3 regions of the Micromonospora sp. NPDC047527 genome follow, and region 3 is predicted to be linked to each of the others. Evidence: riboswitches for the same ligand, from Rfam matches in the RefSeq annotation. Region 3 holds a riboswitch; each other region holds the start of a gene.
The links. A riboswitch is a leader RNA that binds a small molecule or an ion and turns the genes downstream of it on or off. The one in region 3 is predicted to bind cyclic di-AMP.

Region 1: it holds a riboswitch for cyclic di-AMP, as region 3 does, so the genes downstream of both, ABZ808_RS15090 (C39 family peptidase) here and ABZ808_RS12340 (hypothetical protein) in region 3, are expected to answer to the same signal.
Region 2: it holds a riboswitch for cyclic di-AMP, as region 3 does, so the genes downstream of both, ABZ808_RS27270 (hypothetical protein) here and ABZ808_RS12340 (hypothetical protein) in region 3, are expected to answer to the same signal.

Annotation. Positions count from the first base shown of each region.
Region 1 is NZ_JBEYTK010000003.1:447,878-455,385, reverse strand. Features, by position in the region: gene ABZ808_RS15100 (CDP-glycerol glycerophosphotransferase family protein) at 1-275, shown strand, start outside; gene ABZ808_RS15095 (alpha/beta hydrolase) at 284-1,030, opposite strand; gene ABZ808_RS15090 (C39 family peptidase) at 1,155-1,991, opposite strand; cyclic di-AMP (ydaO/yuaA leader) riboswitch at 2,235-2,376, opposite strand; gene ABZ808_RS15085 (hypothetical protein) at 2,663-3,424, opposite strand; gene ABZ808_RS15080 (hypothetical protein) at 3,578-3,985, opposite strand; gene ABZ808_RS15075 (acyltransferase) at 4,079-5,305, opposite strand; partial or broken gene ABZ808_RS15070 (glycosyltransferase) at 5,535-6,548, shown strand; gene pseI (pseudaminic acid synthase) at 6,973-7,508, shown strand, end outside.
Region 2 is NZ_JBEYTK010000009.1:100,113-107,620, reverse strand. Features, by position in the region: gene ABZ808_RS27295 (hypothetical protein) at 1-225, shown strand, start outside; gene ABZ808_RS27290 (carbonic anhydrase) at 324-935, opposite strand; gene ABZ808_RS27285 (alpha/beta hydrolase) at 1,128-2,072, shown strand; gene ABZ808_RS27280 (AAA family ATPase) at 2,180-4,303, shown strand; gene ABZ808_RS27275 (cation diffusion facilitator family transporter) at 4,409-5,326, shown strand; cyclic di-AMP (ydaO/yuaA leader) riboswitch at 5,467-5,598, shown strand; gene ABZ808_RS27270 (hypothetical protein) at 5,652-6,671, shown strand; gene ABZ808_RS27265 (SRPBCC family protein) at 6,964-7,431, opposite strand.
Region 3 is NZ_JBEYTK010000002.1:744,645-752,152, reverse strand. Features, by position in the region: gene ABZ808_RS12365 (hypothetical protein) at 1-827, opposite strand, end outside; gene ABZ808_RS12360 (copper ion binding protein) at 842-1,051, opposite strand; gene ABZ808_RS12355 (metal-sensitive transcriptional regulator) at 1,203-1,499, shown strand; gene ABZ808_RS12350 (heavy metal translocating P-type ATPase) at 1,506-3,464, opposite strand; gene ABZ808_RS12345 (YibE/F family protein) at 3,901-5,268, shown strand; cyclic di-AMP (ydaO/yuaA leader) riboswitch at 5,435-5,565, shown strand; gene ABZ808_RS12340 (hypothetical protein) at 5,570-6,589, shown strand; gene ABZ808_RS12335 (carbonic anhydrase) at 6,663-7,376, opposite strand.

The sequences.
Region 1 (7,508 bases), on a different contig from region 3:
ACATGGGCGACGAGGGCGACCGGTTCACCGAGAACTTCCCGCTGGCCGGGTCGGGCTACGTGCTGCGGCGGGACATGTCGAACGCGGTCGAGGTGCTGACCTCGCTGCTCGACACCGACCCGCTGGCCGAGGCGCGCTGGGCCACCCGCCGACGCTACCTGGGCGACTTCCCCGCCGACGCGTACGCCGAGGCGTTCCTGACCGCCGCCCGCCGGGAGCTGGCGCCGACGCACCAGGCGACCGAACGGCCGGCGCAGCTCACTCCCCTGACCTGACCCACCGCTCAGCGATACGCGTCCAGCAGCGCCAGCACGGCCGCCGGGTCCTCCACGTGCGCGTTGTGCCCGAGCCCGGGCAGCGTGGCGACCGGCACGCCGTACTCCTTGAGCTGCGCGTCGGTGACCATCGGGTCGTGCTCGCCGCGCGCCAGCACCACCGGCACGTCGGTCGCCGCCAGCAGCGCGGCGAGATCGGGCTCGCCGACGGCGAACGCGCTCGTGTCCATCGCGAGGCGCCACCGACCGTCGACCTGGCGCAGGCCGGCGTCCACCATCGGATCGTCCGGTGGGACCAGGCCGGCCAGGCCGGCGACCCGCAGGTAGCGGCGGGCCGCCTCGGCGCGGCTGGCGAACCAGCTGACCGGGCGGGCGGCGAGGTCGACGGCGCGGGTCAGCTCGTCCGGTGACCAGACGGCCTTGATGCCCAACCCGACCACGGCGTCCACCGGCGTCCCGGCCGCGCGGGCGGCCAGCGCCAGGCCGACCACCCCACCCAGCGAGTGCCCGAGCACCACGATGCGGTCACCGGGCGCCAGAGCCTGGGCGACCCGCTGGGCGAAACCGCTGAAGGAGTACGACGGCAGCGGGGCCGACCAGCCGTGGCCGGCGAGGTCGGGTGCCAGCCACCGCCCGGGCCAGTGCTGCTCCAACAGTGGCGCCCAGGGCAGCCAGACGTCACCTGTCGCCCCCATGCCGTGCAGCAGAAGCAGGACCGGCCTACGGTCGGCGTGACCACCCGATTCATCCACCACGGCCGCAGTCTCCCACGGTTCGCAGCCCGCGACGAGAGCCGTCGCCCCGGCATCGACGAAGACGCCGCGGGCGCCGGCCCCTCGTGGGGGTCGGCGCCCGCGGCGTCTTCGGACTCCACCTGGGTCAGGCGGAGTAGCCCCGGGTGGCGATCCAGTTGGCCAGGTCGATCGTGGTCATCCAGTACTCGGCGTTTGCCGCGTCGGCCGAGTCGGCGATCCGCACGGTACGGCCGTCGTCCTTGTAGCCCACCACCGCGACGTAGTGCCCGCCGCCGTAGGAGTGCCAGCCGCCGTTGGTGTCGACGGCGTCCCCGGCCACGTTGGCCACCACGCCGCGACCGTCGGTGATCGCGGTGACGACATCAGCCTGGAGGCGGTCCATCTGGGCCGGGCTGGGCGAGCCGGCGAACATCCGGGTCTGGTACGGAGAGCCCTTGACCTCGGCGTTGAGCACCCGGGTGGTGTCCAGGGCCGAGTTGGTGCCCATCTCGGTGGTGCCCAGCTCGGCGCCCAGCTGATTCTGGGTGCGGTTGATGCCGGCGGCGCTGAGGGCGTTGCGGGTGGCCGCAGGGCCGCAGTTGTAGTACGTGTTCTGCACCTGGTAGTCGTAGTCGAGCACCTTGGTGGCGGGTGGCTTCGGTGCCGCCTTCTTGGCGGTCACGTCCGGGTCGCTGCTGGCCTTGGCGGCGGGCGACGCGGCGCTGGCGGACGGGGCGGCAGTGCTCGGGGCGGTGCTGGCCGAGGGGGACGGGACGCGGGCCTCGCTGCGGGAGGCGGCGGTGTCGCTGCGCATCTCGGCGACCGTTGTCGCGGTGTGCTGGCTGGCCGGGGCGTCATCGCCGCCGGCAACCAGGGTGCCGGTGGTGGTCGCGATGGCGAGGGCCGCGACGGAGGCGGCGGCGATCTGGTACGGACGTTCGGTGGCGAGACGACGCAGCTGACGCTGCAGGGTGTGCTTCACGGTTCCTCCACGGTTCGGGGGGAGAGCGGCACACCGGGGCAGCCCGATATTCGGGCAGGCGCCAGCGCGCGGACCGTGGTCCGCGGATGGTGAACCGCTCAGGGGAACGCCCGGCGCGGCCGGGCGGGAAAGGCGGTGACCCGGGGGGTCAGCTCACCGTCACGAGACGGACAAGCGCGGGTACCGCTACGCCGTGAAGGCGGAGGAATGGCCGAGGGGTGCAGGGGTGCTGCATGAGGATGGAACTCCTTCCGACACCGCCTACCGGGTTAGCTGACGGATTCGGGCGGGAAGATCGCCCTACCGCGGGCCGTGGCTCGCGGATTCACCCCGGACTTACTGGTGGGTCCCCGGTTCGTTGATCACGATTGAGCGGGTCAGCGCGGCGTCGCCACTTGCGATCGATTACCGCACCGGACGGGACGACACTACTGGCCGGCCTGAACCCTGCCAAGCCTGGTTCAGCTGCGTAAACCTCAGGCGGCGCGACAATTTCTGGGCGTATTGCCACTGACGTGACTCGATAGGACGAGCGGTTACGGCGGCACCTCAGGTCGACAAGCGGACAGGTCGTCGACAATGCCGACACATCCGCGCGAACAATCCGGCCGAACGCGTCAGCCGCCCGGTTTCCGGAAGGTGTGACCGGGCTCACCGAATATTCGGGGCGTTCAGCCCACCCGGGCCGGACGCCAGCGCGCCGCAGCAGCCGGAAGGGCCGCCACCCGCACGGTTCGGCGGGGCATCGCCCGGGTCGGCCGCAGCCGAGCCGCCGCCGCGTACGCCTCGTCGGCCAGGGCACGCGCCGAGGACGCGGCCAACTCGGCGTCGCGCCACGCCAACCGTTCCCGCGCGGCGGCGACCTCGTAGTCGGCCCGCCTCGCGTTGCGGATCGCCCGGTGGAGCAGCGCCTCCTGCTCCACCGGGTGCCGGCGCGGATCCCAACCGTGCCGGTGGCCGAACACGTCGCTGAGCTGCCGCATGGCCAGGTCTCCCCGCCAGTGCGCCGCCATCGCCGCCTGGTGCAGGTAGCGCTCCCGGGCCGCGTACTCGGTGGGCGTGCGGGGCGTACGCGGGGTGGGCAGCGCCCCGGCGCCCGCGAACCGACGGGCGGCGGCGTCCGCCTCGTCGTACCTGATCCAGGCCTGCTCCACCTGCTCCTGAGCGGTCAGCCAGTCGGCGCGCCGACGGCGGGCGGTCTGCGCCGCGCCGGCCGCGGCGACGGCCACCTCCTCGGCGTACCGGCGCAGGTCGGCGGCCTCGGCGGCGGCCAACTCCCGGGCGGTGGGCGCCGGGTCGACCGCCGGGGTGTCCCGCTCGGGACGGGCGACCAGGACGGCGAGCACGGTCAGCGCCAGCAGGAGCAGGGCCGACCAGATGGCGACGGCCTGCGGCACCTCGGTCAGGAACTGGTAGAAGACGACGGTCTCCATGGTCGGCACCTCGGCAAGAGAGCGTTGCGATGGGAAGCCGCACGACCGTCCGGGCCAGGGCGGGCCACGGGTCGGCGGGGTGCGGAGCGGTGTGTCGACAGGTGCGGTGGCGGGACGGGCGTCCCGCAGGGCTCGGGACGGGCGTCCCGAGGGTCAGCGCCCGGGTGGGTCGCGAGGACCCGCGCTGGCCGGGTCGTCGGCGCGGGGCAACCGGTCGGCGGCCGGGCCCACCGGCAGCAGCCCGACCGCGGCGGCGGGCAGGGCACCCTCGCCGCCGGGCGGTGCCGGCTGCGGGTCGGTCGCGCGCACCGAGCCGGCCTCGTCGGCCGTGATCTCGGCGGCGGAGGCCGGGTGCCCGACGCCGACCACCGAGGCGGGCCGGTACGACGACACGGCCGACCCGACGGCGACCGTCGACGCGCCGGCGGCCGGCGTCGACGGCGCACCCGGTGAGGTGCCCGCGCCCAGCGCGAGGGCGGCGACGACGGCGAGGCCGGTCAGCACCCGTGTCGCCCAACGCGCCACCCACCACAGGGGACAGGTGAGGGCGACCGGAAGCACGGTCCCACGCTACCGCCGGCCCCGATCGGGCGCATCGGCACCGGGCGTGTCGACCCACGCCGCGCCGACCGCGTCCGACCAGGATGGACCCCGTCAGCGCGAGTCGGCGTACGTCGATCGCTCGTCGGGCTTGTCGGTGCCTCCGCTGCCACGGGCCTCGCTGCCGGCGGCCTCGCTGCCGGCGGCCTCGGCGTCACCGGTCCGTTGCCGGGGGACGGCCGCCGGTCGGGCCGCGCGGCGCGGCGCGAGCCGGCGCATCAGCGGCGTCTCGACGAAGCGGTGCAGCAACCCGGCAAGAACCAGGCTCACCACCAGGAACCCGAGCACCACCGCCGGGCCGCGCCAGCCACGGAAGCCGGTCCCCCAGTCCCCGCTCCAGCGCAGCACGCTCGTCATCACCAGCACATGCACCAGGTAGAAGGCGAAGGAGACCTCGCCGAGCCAGACCAGCGGGCGGGACCGCCACGGCGAACGCCGGGACCGCACATCCGCGTCCGCGGCGGCGGTGATCACCAGCAGGTACGCGACCGCGAGCAGGGTGGTCCACAGTTCGGCGCGGATCCACTGCGAGGCGGCCACCCAGGTCGCCACGAAGAGGACGGTGGCCGTCGTCAGGCCGGGACCACGCCACAGCCCCCGGCGCATCAACTCGGCCGCCACCGCACCCAGCCAGAACTCCAGCGACCGCACCGGCGGGAAGATCTGGGTGAACCACCACCGACTGACCTCCGGCACCAACTGCTGCGCCGGCCAGAGCGCGAGGATCACCAGCGGCAGCGCGACGATCAGCACCCAGAGCGTCGACGGACGGGCCCGGCGCAGCAGTGGCAGCGCCAGCGGCAGGCAGAGGTAGAAGAAGAACTCGCAGGAGAGCGACCAGCTCACCGTGTTGATGCTGTAGAACCAGCCCGGCCGGGGGTCCCAGGCCTGCAACAGCAGCAGGTTCTCCAGGGCCGCCGCCGGCAGCACCGGATCGGCGAACCACCAGGCGACCAGCAGCGCCGCCGCCCACAGCACCAGGTGGTTCGGATAGATCTTGGCGACCCGCCGCCGCCAGAAGGTTCGCCGCGAGTCGCCCGGGCGGGCCGACCAGACCAGCACGAAGCCACTGAGGATGAAGAAGAACTGCACCCCCGACAGGCCGAGGGCGAACACCCCGTCGACCACTGCCTTGTAGTCCGGCTCGGCGATGATCCGCATGGTGCCTGCATGGAAGCCGAACACCAGCAGCGCGGCGATCCACCGCAGCCCGGTCAGCGAGGGAAGCCGCGCCACGGCGGGTGCGGGCGCAACAGCCGAGGCGTCAGCGGTGCTCGTCATGCCGGGGTCCCGACGCTCCGCAGGGTCACCAGCACGTATGTCTCCTCCCCGGGGCGCGTCAAACGACGCGACGGCCCGGAAGGGCCGCACCGGGGCACCTTACCGGGTCACTCCCGGGTGAACCGGGCGGCCGTTGTTAACCTTCCGCTTCGCCGGAGTTCAGGAATTTCACCTTCCACAGCCACGTCAGGTTCCGGGACTGGCCACTCTCGTCGTCAAAGGTGGCGACGTGGTCAATGAGCCGACGCACGCACCGCTGCTGAGCATCGTCGTGCCGGTCTACGGTGTCGAGGCGTACCTGTACCAGTGCCTCGAATCGATCCGGGCCGACATCCCGGCGGGCGAGTCGGACGCGGTCGAGCTGATCGCCGTCGACGACGCCTCGCCGGACGGCTGCGGCGCGATGCTGCGCTCGTACGCCGCCGGGCGCGACGGCGTCCGGATCGTGCACCTGACCAGCAACGTGGGCCTGGGCCTGGCCCGCAACGCCGGCCTCGACGAGGCCACCGGCCGGTACGTCTGGTTCGTCGACAGCGACGACTGGCTTCCCCCCGGCACGGTCGGGGCGGTGCTGGACCGGCTGCGCGAGCACCAGCCCGACGTCCTGATGCTCGACCACCTGCGGGTGCACGAGGACGGTCGACGGGAGGTCGACGCGAGCAGCCACCTGCTGCGCGGGGTGTCGGGCGTCGCCCGGCTCGCCGACCAGCCGCACCTGCTGCGGGTGCAGCACACCGCGTGGAACAAGGTGGTCCGCCGGGCGTTCCTCGACGAGTTGGAGCTGCGCTTCTTTCCCGGCTGGTACGAGGACATCCCGTTCAGCCACCCGCTGCTGATCGGCGCGGAGAAGATCTCGGTGCTGGACCGCATCTGCTACCTGTACCGGCAGGGTCGGCAGGGCGCGATCACCTCCACCCGCAGCGGCCGGCACTTCGACGCGTTCGCCCAGTACGAGCGACTGATGGACTGGGTCAGCCGGCGGCACCCGGACGAGGGCCTGAGGGCCGAGTTGTTCCAGCTGATGATCAGCCACTACCTCGTTGTGGTCGGCAACGACGACCGGCTGCACCCACACCTGCGGCGGGCCTTCTTCCACCGGGTCGCCGAGCACTACCGCCGCTACCTGCCCACCGGCGGCTACCCGATGCCCTCCGGGGTGACCGGGCTCAAGCACCGGCTGGTCGGGCGCGGCGACTGGTTGGCGTACTCGGCGCTGCGCCAGGCGCACCGGGTCGCGGGCCGGCTGCGCCGGTCGGGCGCAACCGGCGGCACCGACCACAGCGGCGGAGGCTCGGCCTCGGCCTCCGCCGACGAGGACCCGGGTCGACCGGCCGACAGCGCAGGCGAGTCTGATCCCGGGCACAGGTCCGACGCCGCGCACAGGTCCATTGCCGAGCACAGGTCCGACGCCGCGCACAGGTCCATTGCCGAGCACAGGTCTGACGCCGCGCACAGGTCCGTCGCTGAGCACGCTGCCGGCGTTGAATCGGCGGGCCACGCTGATGCGTTGGCCGGGTGCCGCCTGCCGTGATCGTCCGCACAGCACCCCACGCCATGCCGGGAGCCGTGTCGGCTCCCGGTGCCCTGGTTTTCCAGGTCGTCCGCCCGCCGGGCGGACGACAACAGCACCACCGCACCCTGGTGCGGGTACCTGAGCAGAGGTCGGGATGACGGCGACAATCAAGATCGGACCGCACGCGGTCGGTGCCGGGGAGCGACCCTTCGTGGTCGCCGAGATGTCCGGTAACCACAACGGCGACCTGGGCCGGGCGCTGGCCATCGTCGACGCGGTGGCCGAGAGCGGGGCGCACGCCCTCAAGCTCCAGACGTACCGCCCGGACACGATCACGATCGACGTCGACACGCCGGCATTCCGCATCTCCAGCGGTCACGAGCTGTGGGGCGGCGAGAACCTGTACCGCCTCTACGAGCGGGCGCACACCCCGTACGAGTGGCATGCCCCGATCTTCGAGCGCGCCCGCGAACGTGGTCTGACGGTCTTCTCGTCACCGTTCGACGCGACCGCGGTGGAGCTGCTGGAGTCGCTGGACGCGCCGGCCTACAAGATCGCCTCGTCGGAGTTGGTCGACCTGCCGCTGATCCAGCTGGTGGCCAGTACCGGCAAGCCGATGGTGATCTCCACCGGGATGGCGACGGTGGCCGAGATCGACGCCGCCGTACGGACCGCCCGGGACGGCGGCGC
Region 2 (7,508 bases), on a different contig from region 3:
CTCAACGGCGGCAAGCACGCCTACGTGCGCAACCTGACCAACGGCAAGACCGCGCACCTGCGCACCGACTCCGACGCCTTCGTCGAGGAGATCCGCGTGCTGGCCGCCGCCGGCCACGCCACCAAGATCCGGGCGGAGATCAACAACCTGGCCGCCACCCACCCGGGTGACGGCTGGGAGGCCACCGAGAAGCGCCTGGTCGCGGCCGGTGTCTTCGAGGGCTGAGCCCTCCCCCACCGCATCAACGAACCGCCCGTCGGGACTTCCCGGCGGGCGGTTTCGCGTCCGCAGCCCCGCGCGACGGCCGTCGAGTCGGGCGGGGTTCAGGGCGGGTCGAGCAGGGCGACCTCGCCGGTGGCCAGGTCGTAGAGACTGCCGACCACGGCCACCCGGCCGGCGGCGACCGGCCCGCCCAGCACGGCGTCGTGGCGCAGCGTGTGCACCGTACGTAGGACGTGCCGGCGGATCGCCAACGGATGCACCGCCGGATCGTCGAGCCCTGCCTCGATGACCGCCGGGGCGATCTCGTCGACCAGGTGGGCCAGCGACCCGCCGGGCCGCTGGCCGCTGCGCAGCGCGTCCACCGCGGCCCCCACCGCCCCGCACCGCTCGTGGCCGAGCACCATGACCAGCGGTACGCCGAGCTGGCCGACCACGAACTCGATGGAGCCACACACCGCGCGGTCGAGCACGTGCCCGCCAGTGCGGATCACGCAGATCGCGCCGAAGGTCTGGTCGAAGATCGCCTCCAGCGGCACCCGCGAGTCGATGCAGCCGAGCACCACCGCGTACGGCTGCTGGTCACCGGAGGCGGCCGCCGCAGCCGTCACGTCGTGCCCGTGCACCGGCTGGCCGCTGACGAAGCGCCGGTTGCCGGCGAGCAGCTCGGCCAGCGCGGCCCGGGGCGTACCGCCGGCCTGTCTTCCCTGAGCCACCGGTCCGCCCACCGGCGGTCCGGGCGTTGCCTGCGCCGACCCCATGCCGTCCAGCTTGGCCCGCCGACGACGGGCGGGGGCCAGGTCGGGAATGTTCGCCTCGGCGCGATTGGCGTGGTGTCATGGCGGGTAGCCGGTGTTACCGCCGGGTATCCCGGTGCTGGTGGTTCCTGGCGGCCCTGGGAGGTGGCGATGCCGGAGCGGTTCGAGGTCGGTCTGCCCGACGGCGTGCGGCTGCACGTCGAGACCACGGGGCCGGCGGACGCCCCGGTCACCGCCGTCCTGCTGCACGGCTGGACGCTGGACGGGCGCGCCTGGCACCGGCAACTCGACGCGCTCACCGGGATGCCGGACGGCGCGGTGCGGGTGGTCACCTTTGACGCCCGGGGCCACGGACGGTCCAGCTGCATGGCGTTGCCCACAGCCACCCTGGCTCAGCTCGGGGACGACCTCGCGGCGGTCATCGACGCGGTGGCGCCGGCCGGTCGGGTGGTCCTGGTCGGCCACTCGCTGGGCGGCATGACGATCATGGAGTACGCGCACCGCCATCCCGCCCACTTCGCCGCCCGCACGGCCGGCCTGGTCTTCGTCTCGACCACCGCCGAGGGGCACACGCACACCGCCTACGGACTCTCGCCGCGGATCACCCGGCTGATCCGGCTCGCCGAGACGACCGGGGCCGGCGTACTGGCCCGGTGCGGCTCGTGGCGACCGCCCCGGCCGCTGCTGCGCGCGCTACAACCGAGCATCCGCTGGATGCTCTTCGGCGACCGCTGCGACCCGGCCGACATCCGGCTGGTGACCTCGGCGGTGGCCCACGCCTCGCTGCGCTCGATCGGTGGGTTCCGCGCCTCGATCGGCGCCCAGCGCCGGCTGGACACCCTCGCCACGCTCGCGCACCTGCCCGCCGCCGCCCTGGTCGGCGACCGGGACCGGCTCACCCCGCCGCCGTGCGCCGAGTCGATCGCCGCGGCGCTGCCGGCCACCGAGCTGACCATCTGCTCCGGCGCCGGGCACATGCTGATGATGGAGCGTCCGGACGAGGTGAACGCCGCGCTGACCGGCGTCCTGCGTCGGGTGCTCGCCGAACCGCCGCCGCGGGCCAGCGACGCGAGCGCCGTCAGGACGGGTGCCTGACCACGTTCCCGCACCTCGGGCGCGCCGGACCGGAGCGAGGGCCGTACCCTTCTGCGGTTGGCCCGCGCGGTTCGCGCCGCTCGCCGGCGACATCGAAGGAGCGTGCGTTGACCGACCAGACCGCCCTGGAGCAGGAGATCGCCGTCGAACAACGGCACCTCGACCGGGTGTACGCCCGACTGGCCGAGCTGCGCCAGTCCGCGGTCCGCGCCGAGCGCGACGGCTACCGGATGGCCCGGGTGGGCACGTTCGGCGCGCTCGTCGAACGGGACGCGATGGTCTTCCACGCCGCGCAGCGTCGGCACACCCTCGACGCCGAACACGAGGGACTGGTCTTCGGCCGGCTGGACCTGCGGGACCGTCAGGTGCTGCACGTCGGGCGGCTCGGCATCCGCGACGAGGACGCCACCACGCTGGTCGTCGACTGGCGTGCGCCGGCCGCCGCCGCGTTCTACCAGGCCACCCCGGCGCAGCCGCTGGGCGTGGTGCGGCGCCGGACCATCCAGTCCCGGCGGGAGCGGGTCACCCGCATCGAGGACGACCTGCTCGACCCCACCGCCACGCCGGAGGGGATGACGGTGGTCGGCGACGGCGCGCTGCTGGCTACCCTGTCCCAGGCCACCGGCCGGGGCATGCGGGACATCGTGGCGACGATCCAGCGGGAGCAGGACGAGGCGATCCGGTCGCCCGGTTCCGGGGTGACGATCGTCGCCGGCGGACCGGGCACCGGCAAGACCGCCGTCGCCCTGCACCGGGCGGCCTTCCTGCTGTACTCCGACCGCAGCCGGTACGCCGGTGGCGGCATCATGGTGGTCGGCCCGTCCACCGTCTTCGTCGAGTACATCGCCTCGGTGCTGCCCTCGCTCGGCGAGGACACAGCGACCCTGCACTCGCTGGGCACGCTCTTCCCGGGGATGACGGCCACCCGCACCGATCCGCCGGAGGTGGCGGCGGTGAAGGGCTCGCTGCGGATGCGTCGGGTGCTGGAGCAGGCCGCCCGGGACGCGGTGCCGGGCGGGCCAAGTGAGCTGCGGCTGCTCTACCGGGGCGGGTTGCTGCGGCTGGACCGCGCCGAGTTGGACGCGATCCGGGACCGCGCGCTGCACCGGGGCGCCCGACGCAACGAGGCCCGCCGGGCCGGCTTCGACGGGATCTTCGCCGCGCTCTGGGCGCAGGCCCGTCGTCTGAACACCGGCACCGGCCGGCTGCCGGAGCAGCGGTCCTTCGAGGGCGAGATCGCCGAGCGGCCGGAGTTCCGCGAGTTCCTCAAGGCGTGGTGGCCCCGGCTGCACCCCCGGCACGTACTCGGTTGGCTGGCCCGTCCGGACCGGCTGCGTCGGTACGCCAGCGGGATCCTCTCCGGCGCGGAGATCCGGATGCTCGAGGCGGCGTACCGGAGCCTGGACACCGACGGCCTCACCATCGCCGACATCGCGCTGCTGGACGAGTTGGACGCGCTGCTCGGCAAGCCGGCGCAGCCGGCGCGGGCCCGGCGCGACCCGTTCCAGCTCGCCGGTGGGGTCCGGGAGCTGACCACCCTCGGCGACCGCCAGCGGGCGGCCCGCGCGGCGGCGCGGGAGCGCCCGGCGGACTACCGGGACTACGCGCACGTGGTGGTGGACGAGGCGCAGGACGTTTCGCCGATGCAGTGGCGGATGATCGGCCGGCGCGGCCGGCTGGCCTCGTGGACCGTGGTGGGCGACCCGGCGCAGACCGCGTGGACCGGCGACCCGGAGGAGCTGGCCCGAGCCCGGGACCAGGCGTTGGGCCGCCGCAAGCGGCACGACTTCACGCTGACCACCAACTACCGCAACTCGGCGGAGATCTTCGCGGTGGCGGCGGCCGAGATCCGCCGGCTCTATCCGGACCTGCCGCTGCCGAGGGCCGTCCGCTCCACCGGGGTCGACCCGGTGGAGCTGGTGGTGCCGGCAGCCGGGTTGGAGACCGCGGTCGTGGAGGCGGCCGCCGGCCTGCTGGCCGAGGTGGACGGCACGGTGGGGGTGATCACGCCGGTCCCCCGCCGGGACGAGGTCGCCGGTTGGCTCGGCGCGCTCGGCGCGTCGCGGTTGCAGGTGGTGACCAGCCTGGAGGCCAAGGGCATGGAGTACGACGGCGTGGTGCTTGTCGCACCGAGCGAGATCCGGGCGGATCCGGGGGCGGGCGTACGCACGCTCTACGTCGCGCTGTCCCGTGCCACCCAGCGGCTCACCACCATCGACCCGATCGGCTGAATCCGAATCGGCGCGGCCCGGAGTCGGCACTGGCGGACAGTTGCATACATAGCGATGTGAGCATACATTTGACCCGGTCCCGGACGGCAACGGAGGGTGGGTGTCGTGGGTGCAGGTCATGACCACCACCACGCCTCGGTCGCCAATGCCGCGCACCAGCACCGGGGCCGACTCTGGGCGGCATTCGGGCTGCTCGCCACCCTGATGGTGGTCGAGGCGGTGGCCGCCCTGCACACCGGCTCGCTGGCCCTGCTCTCCGACGCCGGGCACATGTTCACCGACGTGCTCGGCATCGGGATGGCGCTCGCCGCGATCACCGCCACCCAACGGGCCACCGGCGACCCGCAGCGCACCTTCGGGCTCTACCGCCTCGAGGTGCTCGCCGCCCTGGCCAACGCCGTCCTGCTCTCCGGCGTGGCGATCTACGTGGTGGTCGAGGCGATCCGCCGGTTCGGCGACCCGCACGAGGTGGTGGCCGGCCCGATGCTCGCGGTGGCCGTCCTCGGCCTGCTCGCGAACGTGGTCGCGTTCGCCCTGCTCCGCACCGGGGCCCGGGAGAGCATCAACCTCCAGGGCGCCTACCTGGAGGTGCTCGGCGACCTGCTCGGCTCGGTCGGCGTGATCGGGGCGGCACTGCTCATCACGGTCACCGACTGGTGGTGGGCCGACCCACTGGTGGCGGTCGCCATCGGCGTGTTCATCCTGCCGCGCACCTGGCGGCTCGGCCGCGCCGCAGTCCGCATCCTGGTGCAGGCCGCCCCGGAACACCTCCAGGTCACCGCCGTACACGACCGGCTGGCCGCCGTGCCCGGCGTCGTCGAGGTGCACGACCTGCACGTCTGGACGCTCACCTCGGGCATGGAGGTAGCCTCCGCACACCTGACCATGGCCCCCGGCGCGGAGGTCGGCGCCGTGCTCACCGCCGCGCGTGCCGCCCTCCAGGAAGACTTCCGGATCGAGCACGCCACGCTCCAGATCGAGCCCGGGGCCGCACCCGGTGCCTGCGGTGCCGTCACCTGGTGACAATTTGCCGAGATTTCATCGCATTAGTCGACATTCACGGTGACGACGTACGCACCGTCCGTCACATTCGCTGCACCTGCCCCAGCGGCACCGGTAGGCTCTGTCTCGGCCACCACCCGGCGGCGCCCTCCCGGCGCCGGTGGGGGCCGCCGCCTAATCGCCCGAGAGGGCGAACCGGGGAACCACGTTCCTGGGGTGCATCCGCGTCAGCGGTAGGGATCTTCCGTCCCGAACCCGTCAGCTAACCCGGTCGGCGGCTAACGGAAGGACACGAATAGTGGCACCAGCACGACCCCCCGCCGCCCGACTGGCGGCGCTGATCGTCATGATGTTCACCCTCGGCGTCGCGATCCCGGCCGGCGCAGCCTCGGCCGCTCCCCCGGCCGCCCAGCGGGCCGCCGCGGCACCCAGCGACGACGAAGAGGGTGGCACCCCGGCCCTGCGGGCCCAGCTCGAAGCGGCCAGCAAGGGCTACCTCGACGCGAAGCGCGCCCTGGACACCTCCGTACAACGGCAGCAGCAACTCGCCACCAAACTGAAGACCACCGAAGCCGAGATGAACGAGCGCAACGGCAAGGTCGGTCAGATCGCCGGCGTCGCGTACCGCACCGGCCGGCTCAGCACCGTCTCGGCGCTGCTCAGCACCAACACCCCCGAAGGCTTCATGGATCGGGCCGCCGCGCTGGACGTGGTCGCCGCCAACGAGGACCGGGCACTGCGCGACCTCCTCGCCACCAAGGACGAGGCCAACCGCACCCGCGTCGCCCTCGACGGCGAGATCCGCGAGCAGCGCAAGCAGGTCGAGGTGATGGCCAAGCGCAAGGAACAGGCCGAGCGAGCCCTGACCGTGGCCACCACCAAGCCGCAGACCACCACCGCCGACACCAACTCCAACCGGGGCACCTCCAGCGCCAACGCCAAGGCCGCGCCGCGCAACTCCGACGGCTCCTGGCCGTCCGAGTCGTGCAGCGTCAACGACCCCACCCCGGCCAACGGCTGCATCACCCCCCGCACCCTGCACGCCCTCAACCAGGCCAAAGCCGCCGGCTTCACCCGGTACGTCTCCTGCCACCGCTCCGGCGGCTCCGGCGAGCACCCCAAGGGCCGGGCCTGCGACTTCGCCGCGCAGAAGAACGGCTTCGGCGGAGACGCCACCGGCGGCGACAAGACGTACGGCAACAACCTGGCCGCGTACTTCATCCGCAACGCCGACCGGCTCGCCGTGCTGTACGTGATCTGGTACAGGCAGATCTGGCTACCCAGCAGCGGGTGGAAGTCCTACAGCGGAGCGGGCGGCGACCCGTCCAGCGATCACACCAACCACGTGCACCTGTCCGTGTACTGACCCCGACCCGGCCGGCGCCTCTCCGATGTGGGGCGCCGGCCGTCGGCCCTCAGGCCGCTGAGCAGGCTGGTCTGGCACCTGCCGCACCCCGATTGCCCGGCAACGCCAGCCATGATCGCGCTGCAACCAGGATGTAGTGGCCTCGCAAGCGGCCGGAGGCCACTACATCCTGGATCGAGCACGATCATGGCGAGGTCGCCGCGCGCCGGGCGCGGCTCGCGGCGGGACGGGGCGCGGCGCGCGAGGGCAGGGCGGCTCGCGGCGTGGCGGGGCGGCGTGGGCGCGGGTGTGGTCAGGCGGGATTTGGGGGGTTGTCGGTGCGGTCGAGGGCCGCGCCGAGTCGGGTCGCCAGGGCCAGGTGGGCGGCTCTGGCCTGGCGAAACGCGTACCGGAAAAGGGGCGCTGGCGCCCGCAGGGTGATCTCGACGTCGATCCGGACCAGGCCGTCCGGCTCGGTGCGTAGCCGGGTGTGGTTGCGCACCGTGGTGGCCGGCCACTGGCGGGCCACCGTGACGATCTCGTCGTCCTCGCAGACGAGCACGTCCGCCTGGTAGGTGGTTTTGAAGCGCAGCGGGCCGGCGGCCAGCCGGTCGTTGATCGTGTAGCTGGCCCGGGCGCCAGGCCGGGGCGGGACCCGGCGAACCCGGATGATCAGCGGATGCAGCTCGCCCTGGCGGGTCAGGTCGCTCAGCAACGCCGCCGCGTCGGCGAGGGAGCAGCGGGCCTGGACGGTGTAGCTGAACGTATCGCTGCTGAACACACCGTCTCCTGCCGTCGATGGTCGCACGATCGTCCCGTACCCCGGTCAGGCTGGCAACGCCCGGACGGACGCCGGCC
Region 3 (7,508 bases):
CCGTGCCGGAAGTCGAGGTAGAGCCGGTAGCTACCGGCCGACGGCACCTCGGCCAGGAAGGTGACGGCGGGGCCGGGCTTGGTCCGCCCGTCGCCGGGTGTCCCGTCCGGGTGCACGTGCAGGTACGCCAGATCACCCCGGCGCAGTGCCACCAGATGCCCGTACGCGCCCAGGTAGGGCTCCAGGTCGGTGACCGGCTGCCCGTTTCGGCTGATGGTCAGGGTGAGCGGTGAGGTGCGGCCGGGCTGCGGCTCACCGGTCAGCGTGACCGTGTAGCCGTCGACGGTGGTGCTGGTGGCCGGGGCGGGCAGGGGCCGCTCGGTCAGCGCGCCGGGGACTGTCACGTCCACCCCGAGGGTCAGCGGCTCACCGCCGGTCGGGGTGAAGTCGGCGAACGCCCGCCACTGCCCGGGGCCGGCCAGCGGGGTGTCGACCCGCCAGGTGCCGTCCGGTGCGAGGTCGGGGTGGACGTGGCGGAAGCCGGACAGGTCCCGCCGGGCCACGATCAGGTGCATCCGCTTGTCGTGCGCCACGTCGTACCGGGTCACCGGGCGGCCGTCCGGCCCGGCGATCCGGAACGCGAACTCGCCGGCCGGCGCGGCGACCGGTTCGAGGGTGTAGCCACGGTCGGAGACGAGCAGACCACCGGGGAGCAGACCGGCCGCCTCGTCGTGCGCGGTGGGGCCCGAGGTGTGGGCGGCGCCGCCGTCGTGCCGGCTCTCGGCGCTCGGGGCGGCCGGGTCGGCGACCCGGCCGATCCCGTACGCCGCGCCGAAGACCGCCGCGAGACCGAGGGCGAAACCGCCCAGCCTGGTCACCGTGTTCATCCCGGGCCGCCCGATCACGCCTCGACGAGGTCGTAGCCGGCCTCGTCGACGGCGGCCCGGACCGACTCCACGGCCACCGGCTGCTCGCTGCTGACGGTGACCTGGCCGGTGCCGAGGTCGACCTGAACGTCGTGCACGCCCGCGATGGCGCCCACCTCGGCGCTGACCGCGCTGACGCAGTGCCCGCAGGTCATGCCCTTCACCTGGTACGTCGTGCTGACCATCGAATGTCTCCCTCTGTCATCTCCGAGCCTATACCCCCCGGGGGTAAGTCGGAGACGGATCCGTGCCCTTGTCATGTACCGGTACCCGGTGGGGGTATCCCGGCGAGAGCGACAGTACCATACCCCCCAGGGGTACGCTATCCTGGTCGCCATGACCGCACCGACCCCGATCCGCGGATACACCGCCAGCAAGGACCAGCTACTCACGCGACTTCGGCGCGTCGAGGGGCAGGTCCGGGGCATCGAGAAGATGGTCGACGAGGACCGCTACTGCATCGACGTGCTCACCCAGATCTCCGCGATCCAGGCCGCACTCGACAAGGTTGCCCTGGGCCTGCTCGACGGGCACGCCCGGCACTGCATGCACGAGGGGGCGGCCGAGGGCCGGGCCGACGAGATGGCCACCGAGATGATGGCGGCGGTCGGCCGGCTCATGAAGCGCGGCTGACGACCCTCAGTCCGATGCCGGGTCGAGACGGACTCGGCGCAGCAACTGCGCGTTGAGCGCCACGACGATGGTGGACGCGGACATCAACAGCGCGGCCACCGCCGGGCTCAACGCCACACCCGCCCAGGCCAGCACTCCCGCCGCCAGCGGCAGCGCCACCACGTTGTAGCCCGCCGCCCAGGCCAGGTTCTGCCGCATCTTCCGGTACGACGCCCGGGACAGCCGGACCACGGCACCCACCCCGCGCGGGTCCGACGACGCCAACACCACCCCGGCGGACTCGATCGCGACATCGGTGCCCGCCCCGATCGCGATGCCCACGTCCGCTCGGGCCAACGCGGGCGCGTCGTTCACTCCGTCGCCGACCATCGCCACGGTCAGCCCTCGCCCCTGGAGCTCGGCCACCCGGCTGTCCTTCTCCGCCGGCAGCACCTCGGCGAAGACCTCGTCGACTCCGGGCCGGAAGCCGAGTTGGGCCGCGACCGCCTCGGCCACCGGACGGGCGTCACCCGTGATCATGGCGATCGTCCGTACGCCCTCGGCACGCAGCTCGCCGATGGCCCGCTGAGCCTCCGGACGCACCTCGTCGGTCAACGCGAACGCGCCGAGCACGGTCCCCGGCAGCCGCACCAGATGCAGCACCGCCGCGCCCCGCGCCGACCACCGCCCGGTCGCCTCCCTCAACTCCGCCGGGAGCGACAGGCCCAGCTCCCGCAGCAGCGCCGGCCCGCCCACCGCGTACTCCGTACCGTCGACGGTGGCCTGCACACCGCGGCCCGGCAGCGATCGGAACTTGGCAGCCGGGGCCGGGCCGGCACGCCCGGCCGCCGTCACGATCGCCCGGGCCAGCGGATGCTCGCTGTCCGACTCGACGCCCGCCGCGATCCGCAGCACCTCGCCCCGCTCGGTGCCCGCCGCCACCACCACGTCGGTGACCACGTGCTCGCCTCGGGTGAGGGTGCCGGTCTTGTCGAAGAGCACCGCGCCGACGGTCCGCATCCGCTCCAACGCCAACCGGTCCTTGATCAGGATTCCGGACCGCGCGGCCAGCGCGGTCGAGAGCGCGACGACCAGAGGGATGGCCAGACCGAGCGCGTGCGGGCACGCGATCACCAGAACCGTGACCGCGCGGACTACCGCCTCGTCGGGCTGACCGAGCGCGGTCCAGACCAGCACGGTCAGCACAGCGGTGCCGGTGGCCACGTAGAACAGCGCGGCGGCGAACCGGTCGGCCAACAGTTGCGCCCGGCCACCGGAGGCCTGCGCCTGCGCGACCATCCGCTGGATGCCGGCGAGGGCGGTCTGCTCACCGAGCGCCTCGACACGGACCCGGACAGCCGAGTCGGTGGCGACGGTACCGGCCACCACCCGATCGCCCGTCGACCGCGCTACCGGCCGGGACTCACCGGTGATCATCGATTCGTTCAGTTCGGCGTCACCCTCGACGATCCGGCCGTCCGCCGGCACCCGACCCCCCGGGCGGACCAGCACCACGTCGTCGATCCGCAGGTCGGTCACCGGCACCGCCTCGACCCGCCCGTCCGCAGCCACCCGCTCGGCCTCGTCCGGCAGCAGCGCGGCCAGCGCCGCGAGCGCGCCCCGCGCCTGCCCGATGGCCTTCATCTCCTGCCAGTGCCCCAGCAGCATGATGGTGACCAGCGCGGCCAACTCCCACCAGAAGTCCAGGTCGAAGGCGCCCACGCTGGTGGCCAGCGATGCGGTGTAGGCCACGGTGATCGCCATCGCGATCAGCAGCATCATGCCCGGTGCCCGGTCCCGTACCTCCCGGACCGCGCCGACCAGGAACGGCCAGCCGCCCCACCAGAACACCACCGAGCCGAGCACCGGGCCCACCCAGGATCGGCCCGGTACGTCGCTCAGGCCCAGCTGATCCGAGACGAGATGGCTGGTCAGGACCACCGGGATGGTGAGCACCAGGCAGACCCAGAAGCGGCGACGGAACATCGCCGGATCGTGCCCGACGTGCTTGTCATGCCCCGCGTGCTTGTCGTGCTCCGCGTGCTGCGTGGGCGCGGCGGGGGTGGCGTGCCGCTGGCGGTCGGGGTCGGGCGCTGACGGAGCGGGCATTCCTCCAACATGCCCCGCCGGTGGCCGCCACGCGAGTGGTTCGCCTATCCGACACCCCGTCACGAACTGCAAGCCCGCTGTGGCCTGGTTAGCATTTCCCAGGATGACTCTCCATACGACGCCGCACACCCAGGCTGCGGCGCCACCACGTCGTGGCGCCACTGCCGGTCAACCGTGCCGGGCGATTACCGTCCGTGATCGAACGATCGTCAGTCGGCGGTCCATCGCGCCTCTCGCAGCCGTTTCCCTGTCAACGGTGAACCGACCGGTCCGCTGACACGTACCCCGCACCGGATCGTTGGGAGTTCTCGCATTGGGTTCCGACCACAGCCGTTCCGCTCCGCCCGCCCCGCCGGGGGTGCGACGGATCCTCGTCGCGACGGTGGTGCCGCTCTTCGTGGCCACCGTCCTCGCCGCGGTGGTGCTCTGGCCGCGCGACGGGTCACCGCGCGCCGGTGGCGAAGCGGACGTGCCGCGATACCACGGCACGGTGACCCGGGTGGTGACCGAGCCCTGCCCGCCGGCGGCGAACCCCGAGGGCACATCGGCCGCCGGGGACGGGCCGTGCGGCACGGTGGACGTACGGGTGGAGGACGGGCCGAGCGCTGGGCAGCAGGTCCAGACCCCGGTCCCCGCCGGGCCCGGAGCGCCCCGGGTGGCGGTGGGCGACGAGGTCATCATGGTCGAGTTGACCGATCCGACCGATCCCGCCGCCAGCAGTTGGAACATCGCCGAGCACCAGCGGGGAACGCCGCTGCTGTGGCTGGCGGTGGTCTTCGCCGCCGCGATCGTCGCGTTCGGCCGATGGCGGGGCCTCGCCGCGCTCGCGGGGCTGGCGGCCAGCTTCGCGATCCTGCTCACCTTCGTGCTGCCGGGCATCGCCGCCGGGGGGTCACCGCTGCTGGTGGCGGTGGTCGGCGCCGCGCTGATCATGTTCGTGGTGCTCTACCTGACGCACGGGGTCACCGCGCAGACCTCGGTCGCGGTGCTCGGCACCCTGGGCAGCCTCATCCTCACCGGCGTACTCGCCACCATCGCCACGGCCGCCACCCACCTCACCGGCTTCGGCAGTGAGGAGGCGACGACGCTGTCGATGTTCCAGGGCGACGTGGACCTGCACGGTCTGCTGCTCGCCGGGATCATCATCGGGTCGCTCGGCGTGCTCGACGACGTGACGGTCACCCAGGCGGCCACCGTCACCGAGTTGGCGAACGCCAACCCGGGGCTGACCCGGTTGCAGCTATACCGGGCGGCCACCCGGGTCGGCCGCGCCCACATCGCCTCCACGGTCAACACCATCGTCCTGGCGTACGCGGGCGCGTCACTCCCCCTGTTGCTCCTGCTCACCGCCGACTCGCGGCCGATCGCGCAGATCCTCACCAGTGAGTTCCTCGCGCAGGAGATCGTTCGCAGCGCGGTCGCCACACTCGGCCTGATCGCCGCCGTGCCGCTGACCACCGGGCTGGCCGCGGTGGTGACCGCGGCCGGGCGGTCGGATGCCACCCCGTCCGCCGATGCTCCCGCCCCGCGCCCCCGACCGGACCGGGCAGAGGCACTGGCGGCACTCGGCTCACCGCGAACGGATCGACCCGACGGGCCGGACCAGACGCGGACCCCACCCCCACCCACCGCCACCGATCCGTGGCCGCAGTCGAACAGGAGCACAGATACGGCATGGTGACACTCCTCAGCGTGACCGGATCGGGCAGTCGTCCTGGAGGCCACGTCACTGGTCACTCAACGCCATGGCGAAATGACGCTTTTGGTGGGCATCCAGGCGTAGCTCACCCGGTCGACTCTCGGGTAACCTCGCTGCCGGTTACCGATGTAGGCGCGAAGCGGCGCCTGCGGTGCCACCGCCCAATCGCCAACCGGCGAGCCGGGGACCCAGGCACGTGGGGTGAATCCGCAGCAGCGGTAGGGGCCACTTCCGCCCCGAACCCGTCAGCTAACCCGGTCGGCGGTCGACGGAAGGGAACATTGTGACGGCACCCCTACGCCGCTGGTTGACACCCGTGGTGGCCGTGATCGCCGCACTGACCGTGCTTGCCGGGCCCCTCCCAGCCCACGCCGCCCCGGCGACCCCCACACCGTCCGGGCACGAGGAGGACAGCGAGCCAAAGCTGCTCAACGACGTCATCGAGCAGGCCAACCGCGACTACTCCGCCGCCAAGTCCAAGTTGGACAAATCCAAGAAGCGGCAGTTGGAGCTCGCGATAGAGGTCGACCGGGCCAAAGCCGACCTGGAGGCGCTGGCCCCGCAGGTCGGGCAGATCGCCGCCCAGTCGTACCGGACCGGCCGGATCGGCGCGATCGCGATGCTGCTGGAGAGCGACGCTCCCGACTCGTTCGTCCAGCGCGCCGCGACGCTCGACGAGATGAACATGGTCAACGAGAAGAAGCTCGCCGAGGTCAACACGGTCAAGGCCCGCGCCGAGCAGGCCAAGCTGGCCCTCGACACGGAGGTCCGCGAGCAGCAGAAGCAGACCGCACTGATGGCGAAGCGCAAGAGCGAGGCGGACAAGGCGCTCTCCCTCGTCGGTGGGAAGGGCTTCACCGGCGGCCTGGTGGATGCCACCTCGCGGGTCGCGAAGATCGGCCCGGGTCGCACCGCCGACGGTGACTGGAAGCCGCAGTCGTGCAGCGAGGACGACCCGACCACCTCCGGCTGCGTCACGCCCCGCACGCTGCACGCGTACAAGGAGGTCAAGCTGGCCGGCTTCAACCGCTTCGTCGGCTGCTACCGCCCCGGCGGGCCGTGGGAGCACCCGAAGGGCCGCGCCTGCGACTGGTCGCTGCAGAAGAGCGGCTTCGCCCCGTGGCACAACGAGGACACCCGCAAGTACGGCAACAACGTCGCCGCGTTCCTCATCCGTAACGCCGACCGACTCGGCATCTACTACGTGATCTGGAACCGACAGATCTGGTTCCCGGCGACCGGGTGGAGTTCGTACAGCGGGCCGTCGAACCACACCGACCACGTCCACATGTCGCTGCTCTGACCACGCCTACAGCAGTCGACGAGGGCCGCCCCGCATCGCGCGGGGCGGCCCTCGTCGCGGGTCTCGGGCTACGTCAGGCGGCGGCGGGCGCCGCCGGGCCGTCCGGGGCGGCGGGCACGTCGAGCGTCGCGGCACCGGCCGGTACGGGGGTCACCGGACGCACTCCACCTGCGGCGAGGCGGTACGACACTCCCACCACCGCGCACCGCCCCTGCGCCACCGCGTCGGCCAGCACCGGCGACTGCCCGAGCAGCGTCTCGACGGTCTGTGCGATGTGGATGTCGACGATGCCGTCGATGTCGTCCACTCCCTCGGCCGTGGCTCGCCGCAGGCTGGGCAGCACCGCGTCGACCACCGTGCGCAGATGCCCTCCGGGTGAGGTGCCGGTGGCGGCCGTCTCACGGGCCGCCTGCACGGCACCGCAGGAGTCGTGGCCGAGCACCACCACCAGGGGGGTGCCGAGCACGGTCACCGCGTACTCGACGCTGCCCAGCACCTCCGGGCCCACGATGTGCCCGGCGGTGCGGACCACGAAGAGGTCACCCAGGCCCCGGTCAAAGATGATCTCGGCAGCCAACCGGGAGTCGGAACAGCCGACGATCACCGCGAACGGGTGCTGGCCGTCGGCCACCGCGGCCCGATGCTCGGCGTCCTGGTTGGGGTGGCGCGGAGCCCCGCTGACGAAGCGTCGGTTGCCGTCGGCCAGCTCGGCGTACGCTCGGGCCGGCTCGCTGAGCGCCGATGCCCGCTCGGTGGCCCGCTGCGGGCCCGGCTGCCCACCGGGCATAGCGGAACGGCTCATCCCCGCACCTCGTCTCCACACATTTGACCTGCTCAACCCGCACATCGGCCGGACCGGCGGCGGGCGCTGGCTCCACGTTCACACGCACCGCAAGATGCGTCAAGATATGCGTGATTT